Regions from separate parts of the Streptomyces sp. NPDC048604 genome, predicted to be linked through region 2. Evidence: riboswitches for the same ligand, from Rfam matches in the RefSeq annotation. Region 2 holds a riboswitch; the other holds the start of a gene.
The links. Region 2 has a riboswitch for glycine ahead of gcvT (glycine cleavage system aminomethyltransferase GcvT). Riboswitches for the same ligand answer to the same signal wherever they lie in the genome.
Positions count from the first base shown of each region.

Region 1: it holds a riboswitch for glycine, as region 2 does, so the genes downstream of both, gcvP (aminomethyl-transferring glycine dehydrogenase) here and gcvT (glycine cleavage system aminomethyltransferase GcvT) in region 2, are expected to answer to the same signal.

Region 1 covers NZ_JBICVX010000029.1:23,442-27,277, reverse strand. Annotated here, with positions in the region: gene ACGFMM_RS35070 (DNA polymerase IV) at 20-1,402, shown strand; gene ACGFMM_RS35065 (PRC-barrel domain-containing protein) at 1,427-1,795, opposite strand; glycine riboswitch at 1,911-2,006, shown strand; gene gcvP (aminomethyl-transferring glycine dehydrogenase) at 2,185-3,836, shown strand, end outside.
Region 2 covers NZ_JBICVX010000002.1:440,249-444,084, reverse strand. Annotated here, with positions in the region: gene ACGFMM_RS05875 (enhanced serine sensitivity protein SseB C-terminal domain-containing protein) at 1-27, opposite strand, end outside; gene ACGFMM_RS05870 (enhanced serine sensitivity protein SseB) at 132-872, opposite strand; gene ACGFMM_RS05865 (AAA family ATPase) at 1,021-1,686, opposite strand; glycine riboswitch at 1,828-1,930, shown strand; gene gcvT (glycine cleavage system aminomethyltransferase GcvT) at 2,096-3,220, shown strand; gene gcvH (glycine cleavage system protein GcvH) at 3,294-3,671, shown strand; gene glyA (serine hydroxymethyltransferase) at 3,684-3,836, shown strand, end outside.

The DNA.
Region 1 (3,836 bases), on a different contig from region 2:
GTAGGGCAGCATCGGAGCTGTGAGAGCCGCGCCGACCATCCTCCACCTGGACATGGATGCGTTCTTCGCCGCCGCGGAGCAGGCGGCGAAGCCGAGCCTGCGCGGGAAGCCGGTGGTGGTCGGCGGGCTCGGCCCGCGCGGGGTCGTCGCCACGGCCTCGTACGAGGCCCGGCGCTTCGGGGTGCACTCCGCGATGCCGATGGCGCAGGCGCGCCGGCTCGCGCCCAACGCGGCCTATCTGGTGCCGCGGTTCTCGCTGTACCGGTCGGTCAGCGAGCAGGTCATGGAACTGCTCGGGCGGCTGTCCCCGCTGGTCGAGCCGCTGAGCCTGGACGAGGCCTTCGTGGACCTGGAGGCCGGGGGCGTGGCCTGGGACTCGGCGAGCGCGCGGGAGGCCGGTGAGCGGCTGCGCAGGGACATTCTGGGAGGCACGGGGCTGACGGGGTCGGTGGGGCTCGCCGGGTCGAAGATGCTCGCCAAGATCGCCTCCGAGGAGGCCAAGCCCGACGGCCTGGTGCTGATCGAACCGGGCACCGAGCGCGAGCTGCTCGGGCCGAAGTCGGTGCGGATCATCCCCGGCGTCGGTCCGGCCACCGGGGAGCATCTGCGACGGGCCGGGATGACCACGGTCGCGGATCTCGCGGCGGCCGGCGAGGACGAGCTCGTACGGCTGCTGGGGCGGGCGCACGGGGCGTCGCTGCACCGCATGGCCCAGGGGTACGACGACCGGCCCGTGGTGGCCGAGCGGGACGCCAAGTCGGTGTCCGTGGAGGACACCTTCGACGTGGACCTGCACGACCGGGTGCGGATCCGGATCGAGGTGGAGCGGCTCGCCGAGCGCTGCGTGGGACGGCTGCGGGCCTCCGGGCACTCGGGGCGGACGATCGTCCTCAAGGTGCGCCGCTTCGACTTCTCGACGCTCACCCGCTCCGAGACGCTGCGCGGGCCCACCGACGACCTCGGCGTGGTCCGGGAGGCCGCCGCCCGGCTGCTCGAGGGCGTGGACACCACCGGCGGGGTGCGGCTGCTCGGCGTCGGCGTCAGCGGGCTCGCCGACTACACGCAGGAGGACCTCTTCGCACAGGCGGCGGAGGCGGCCGAGGCGGCCGAGGCCGCGGTGGCCGCGGAAGCGGCAGACGCCGCGGACGGGAGACCGGCCGAGGAGTCGGGCCCCGCCGCACCGCAGCCGACCGCGACCGAGCCGCCGGAGCGCCACTGGTCCCCGGGCCAGGACGTTCGGCACGCCGAGCTCGGGCCCGGCTGGGTGCAGGGCAGCGGCGTCGGCCGGGTCACGGTGCGGTTCGAGCAGCCCGGCTCCGCACCGGGGCGCGTGCGCACCTTCCCGGTCGACGACCCCGACCTGGAACCCTCCGACCCGCTGCCGCTGGTCCCGCGGCCGTAGTCCGCTGGGGCGCCGTCCGTCCGCTCAGGCGTCGTCCCGGCCCGCAAGACGGCCGAAGTCGCGGTCCTCGTGGGGCGCCGGGGGCAGAGCGATGTTGTAGTGACGGTAGAGCTGGATCTCCTGCTCCGGTGAGAGGTGCCGGCCCACGCCGAAGTCCGGGGCCTCCTTGATCAGGGACCGCTCGTACGGCACATGGAGCCCGTCCTTGGCCAGCTCGCTGTTCTCCAGCGGGACGAACGCGTCCCGGCTGAACAGGCCGGTGCGCAGCGCGGCCCACTCGGGGACCCCGGTCGCGTCGTCCAGGTACACCTCGTCCACGGTGCCGATCTTGGCCCCGTTGCGGTCGTACGCCTTGCGGCCGATCAGGCTGCGCGGATCGATGTCGGTCTGCACGGTCCCTCCAGCTGGTCGCAACTGCTCTCCCACCACTACGAAAGTGCACAACCGAGATATCGGCCACTTGAGCGATCTGGAGGCGCAATGGCGCTGGTAGGCTGGCTGTGGCTGTCGACCCCGCGCGGGAGAGTCCTCCGGAGGTTTCCGGAGGCGCCGAAGGAGCAAATCCTCCCCGGAATCTCTCAGGCCCCTGTACCGCGCGGACGAGGTCACTCTGGAAAGCAGAGCGGGAGTCCGACGGCATCCGCTCTCACCGACGGTGAAAGCCGGCCGCGTTCGCGCGCGCCGGTGAAGCTCTCAGGTTGAGATGACAGAGGGGGAGGCCGTCCGGGCACCCGCGCGTCGTGGTGCCCCTTCAGGGTCGTGACGACCAGGAGGCCTCCGCAATGACCGCCAACCGCACCCCGCTCTCCGCACTCGAACAGGGCATCCCCTTCGAGCAGCGGCACATCGGGCCGGACGCCGAAGCCCGCGCCAAGATGCTCGCCCAGGTGGGATACGGCTCCCTCGACGAGCTCACCGCCGCCGCGGTGCCGGACGTGATCAAGAGCGCCGAGGCCCTGGGCCTGCCGGCCGCCCGCAGCGAGGCGGAGGTGCTCGCCGAGCTGCGCGAGCTCGCCGACCGCAACCAGATCCTCGCGCCGATGATCGGCCTCGGCTACTACGGCACCTTCACCCCGCCGGTCATCCTGCGCAACGTCATGGAGAACCCGGCCTGGTACACCGCGTACACGCCGTACCAGCCGGAGATCTCGCAGGGACGCCTGGAGGCGCTGCTCAACTTCCAGACCGTGGTCGCCGACCTCACCGGTCTGCCCACCTCCGGCGCCTCGCTGCTCGACGAGGGCACCGCCGCCGCCGAGGCCATGGCGCTCTCCCGCCGCGTCGGCAAGGTCAAGAACGGCGTGTACGTCATCGACGCCGACGCCCTGCCGCAGACCATCGCCGTCATCGAGACCCGCGCCGAGCCGACCGGCGTCGAGGTCGTCGTCGCCGACCTGTCCGCCGGCATCCCCGCCGAGCTCGCCGAGCGCGGCGTCTTCGGCGTGCTGCTGCAGTACCCGGGCGCCTCCGGCGCGGTCCGCGACATCAAGCCGGTCATCGACCAGGCCCACGAGCTCGGCGCGATCGTCACCGTCGCCGCCGACCTGCTCGCCCTCACCCTGCTGGCCTCCCCGGGCTCCCTCGGGGCCGACATCGCCGTCGGCACCACCCAGCGCTTCGGCGTCCCCATGGGCTTCGGCGGCCCGCACGCCGGCTACATGGCCGTCCAGGACAAGCACGCCCGCTCGCTGCCCGGCCGCCTCGTCGGCGTCTCCGTCGACGCCGACGGCAACAAGGCGTACCGCCTGGCCCTGCAGACCCGCGAGCAGCACATCCGCCGCGAGAAGGCCACCAGCAACATCTGTACCGCGCAGGTGCTGCTCGCCGTCATGGCCGGCATGTACGCCGTCTACCACGGTCCCGAGGGCCTGCAGACGATCGCCCGGCGCACCCACCGCTACGCGGCCATCCTGGCCGCGGGCCTGAAGGCCGGCGGCGTGCAGCTCACCCAGGGCGCGTACTTCGACACCCTCACCGCCCGCGTCCCGGGCAAGGCCGACGAGATCCTCGCCGCCGCCCGCGAGGCCGGCGTCAACCTGTACCGCGTCGACGCCGACCACCTCTCGATGTCCTGCGACGAGACCACCGGCCGCGCCCAGCTCGCCGCCGTCTGGTCCGCCTTCGGCGTCACCGCCGACGTCGAGGCGCTCGACGCCGTCACCGAGGACGCGCTGCCGGCCGACGCGCTGCGCACCGACGCGTACCTCACCCACCCGGTCTTCCACGCGCACCGCTCCGAGACGTCGATGCTGCGCTACCTGCGCAAGCTCGCCGACCGCGACTATGCGCTGGACCGCGGCATGATCCCGCTCGGCTCCTGCACCATGAAGCTGAACGCGACCACCGAGATGGAACCGGTGACCTGGCCCGAGTTCGGCCAGATCCACCCGTTCGCGCCGATGGAGCAGGCCCAGGGCTACGCCACGCTCATCAC
Region 2 (3,836 bases):
ACGGCCGGGAGCGACCTGGCGCAGCAGGTGTTCGACCTGTCCGCCGGCCTGCCCGGTCCCTCCGGCCGCAGCGTCGCGCGACGCACTCACCCTGGGTTCCGCCCCTCTTCCGTCTGCCGTTTCGGCTTCGATTATGCGTACACGCGCTGGTAGAAGGGGCGCACCCTCGCCAGCATCCAGTCGGCCACGGGGTCCTGCGCCACGTCGAGCAGGACGATGTTCACCGGCCAGCTCACCGGGACGCGGCCGAGCGCCCGGCCGAGCGCGTCGAGCGGCGCGTCGCGGTCGACGCCGTCGTACACGGCGAGCTGGACGCCGATGAAGAGCGCGGGCTCGCCGCCCTCGACGCGGGCGAGAGCCCGGCGGGCGGTGGTGACGCTGCCGAGGGCGTCGAACTCGGCGGCCGCGGCGGAGAGGAAGTCGACCGGGTCGTCCTGCCAGTCGGGCTCGAACAGGGTGACCCGGCCGCCGGAGGCGGGGCCGTCGAGGGCGCTGCGGCCGGTGCGGCACAGCTCGGCGACGGCGGGCGGGGGCAGCGGGACGCCGACGGTGCCGCCGGGGTTCACGGCGAGGCCGAGCTGCGGGGGCAGTCCGCGGGCGAAGTCGCGGGCGGGGGCGACGGTGTACGACATGTGCGCGCCGACGCAGGCCAGGAACTGCTGCTCGGAGCTGAAGACGGGGACGTACGCGGCACCGTCTATCTCCAGGGTGGGCAGGTCGAGCGAGCGGCTCTGCGGGCTGCCGCCCTCGGGCAGGGGCACCCACACGTGGCTGCGCCCGAGGACCTCGACGAGCCGGGCCCCCGCGTCAGGGGCGCCGAGCGCGGCGGCGAGCGTCTCCTCCAGCTCGTTGCCCGGCCATGCGATGTCCACGTGCTTCCCTTTCGGCGGCGCTTCCTGCGGGCACCTTAACGTCGCGGACCGACAGCGCGGGCACGCTGCCCCCGATTCGGACGCGGTGACTTCTCCCACCAGGACCGCGCCGGGCCGCGGAGGGTTGCGCTCCGTTCCGCCCGGGTCGCTACGGCGCCGGGCGGAAGGCGATCCGGCGCAGGGCGGTGGCGGCGGGCCGGTCGAGCAGCGTGGTGGTGGCGCAGCCGGCCGGCGGGCGCTGCGACTCGGCGGCGGCGAGCAGCCGGGCGACGGCGTGGCGGTGCCGGGTGAAGGCGTAGCCGGAGACGCCCCGGCCCCGGTCGCGCTGGCCGGCGCGGGCGGTCTCGGGGGTGACGTCGAGCAGGATCAGGTGCAGGGAGCGGCCGCGCCGGCGGGCCTCGCGGGCCAGCCAGCGGCGGACCCAGCTCTGCGTGCCGCAGTCGTGGACGACCACGCTCCGGCCGGAGCGCAGGGCGGAGCGCAGTCCCGCGTAGTGCGCCAGACGTACCAGGGGGCGGTAGACGGCGTACGGCAGGAAGCCCGGCATCTTCGCCTCCCAGCGCTCACGCACGTCCTGCGAGTCGATGGCCCGGCCCTCGGCCGTCCGACGGATCAGCGTCGACTTCCCGCTGCCGGGGAGGCCGGAGACCACCACCACGTCGCCCTCCGCGAAGGCGAGCACGCGGGGGCCGCGGCCGTCCCGCTCGCGCAGATCGCGCAGGACACGGGCCGACCGGCGCCGGGCTGCGCCCCGCACCTGCTGGGCCGGTATTCCCGTTCCTGTCGCCATCGCGCCGGTTCGCTGCCAGGTCATCGCTACTCCCCCTGCCGGGTCCATCCAGGACCCTTGCCCACAAAGTGTAAAGAGACGGTAATGAGGCACAAGCGATTTGCCGATGAGATCCCGCATGCAATGATGTGCGCGCCAAGCGCACACAACCACATACCGGCCGCTCGAATCCGCGCGGGAGAGTCCCGGACCGGAGCAATCCGGACCGGGCGCCGAAGGAGCAAGACCCTCCCTTGAATCTCTCAGGCCCCGATACCGCGTGGATGAGGCAGATCTGAAAAGCGGGCCGCGTCGTCGCGGTCCCACCCAAGGTGCAAGCCGGGGATGCCCCCGGTGAACCTCTCAGGTTCCATGACAGATGGGGAGGATTGTCCTCACCCGTCATGCACGTCGTGCCCTGCACGCCACGCCCCTGGGACCCGGGAGCCACCCGATGAGCACTGCCCCCCGCCTCACCGCCCTCGATGCGCTGCATCGTTCGCTGGGCGCGACCATGACCGACTTCGCCGGCTGGGACATGCCGCTGCGGTACGCCAGCGAGCGCGACGAGCACAACGCCGTCCGCACCAAGGCCGGCCTCTTCGACCTCTCGCACATGGGCGAGATCACGGTCACCGGCCCGCAGGCCGTCGAGCTGCTCGACCACGCCCTGGTCGGCAACATCTCCACGGTCGGCGCCGGCCGCGCCCGCTACACGATGATCTGCCGGGAGGACGGCGGCATCCTCGACGACCTGATCGTCTACCGGCTCGGCGAGACCGAATACATGGTCGTCGCCAACGCCTCCAACGCGCAGATCGTGCTCGACGCGCTCACCGAGCGCGCCGCCGGCTTCGACGCCGAGGTCCGCGACGACCGCGAGGCGTACGCGCTGCTCGCCGTCCAGGGCCCGGAGTCCCCCGGCATCCTGAAGCAGCTCACCGACGCCGACCTGGACGGGCTGAAGTACTACGCCGGCCTGCCCGGCACCGTCGCCGGCGTCCCCGCGCTGATCGCCCGCACCGGCTACACCGGCGAGGACGGCTTCGAGCTGTTCCTGAAGCCGGAGCACGCCGAGGCCGTGTGGCAGGCGCTGACCGAGGCCGGCGCGCCCGTCGGCCTGGTGCCCTGCGGGCTTTCCTGCCGCGACACGCTCCGCCTGGAGGCGGGCATGCCGCTGTACGGGCACGAGCTGACCACCGCGCTCACCCCGTTCGACGCCGGTCTCGGCCGGGTCGTGAAGTTCGAGAAGACGACCAACGAGGGCCGCTTCATCGGCCGTGAGGCGCTGGAGAAGGCCGCCGAGCGCGCCGAGACCGCCCCGCCGCGCAAGCTGGTCGGCCTGATCGCCGAGGGCCGCCGGGTGCCCCGCGCCGGGATGTCCGTCGTCGTGGGCGGCGAGGTCGTCGGCGAGGTCACCTCCGGCGCCCCGTCCCCGACGCTCGGCAAGCCGATCGCCATGGCGTACGTCGACGCGGCGCACGCCGAGCCCGGCACGGCCGGCGTCGGCGTGGACGTCCGCGGCACCCACGAGCCGTACGAGGTCGTGGCGCTGCCGTTCTACAAGCGCCAGAAGTGACACTGAGCACGTCTCGTCCGGCACTCACTCCCCCGTTCACCAGCACTCCCCCGCGTACAGGAGAATTCAGGTCATGAGCAACCCCCAGCAGCTGCGTTACAGCAAGGAGCACGAGTGGCTGTCGGCCGTCGAGGACGGTGTCGCGACGGTCGGCATCACGGAGTTCGCGGCCAACGCGCTCGGTGACGTCGTCTACGCCGACCTCCCCGAGGCCGGCACCACCGTGGCCGCGGGCGAGACCTGCGGCGAGCTGGAGTCCACCAAGTCCGTCAGCGACCTGTACTCCCCGGTGACCGGTGAGGTCGTCGAGCGGAACCAGGACGTCATCGACGACCCGTCCCTGGTGAACTCGGCTCCCTTCGAGGGCGGCTGGCTCTTCAAGGTGCGCGTCGCGGAGGAGCCGAAGGACCTGCTCTCCGCCGACGAGTACGCCCAGTTCTCCGGCAACTAAGGACCCCTCCCGATGTCGCTTCTGAACACCCCTCTCCACGAGCTGGACCCGGACGTCGCCGCCGCCGTCGACGCCGAGCTCCACCGTCAGCAGTCCACCCTCGAGATGATCGCCTCGGAGAACTTCGCTCCGGTCGCGGTCATGGAGGCGCAGGGCTCGGTCCTC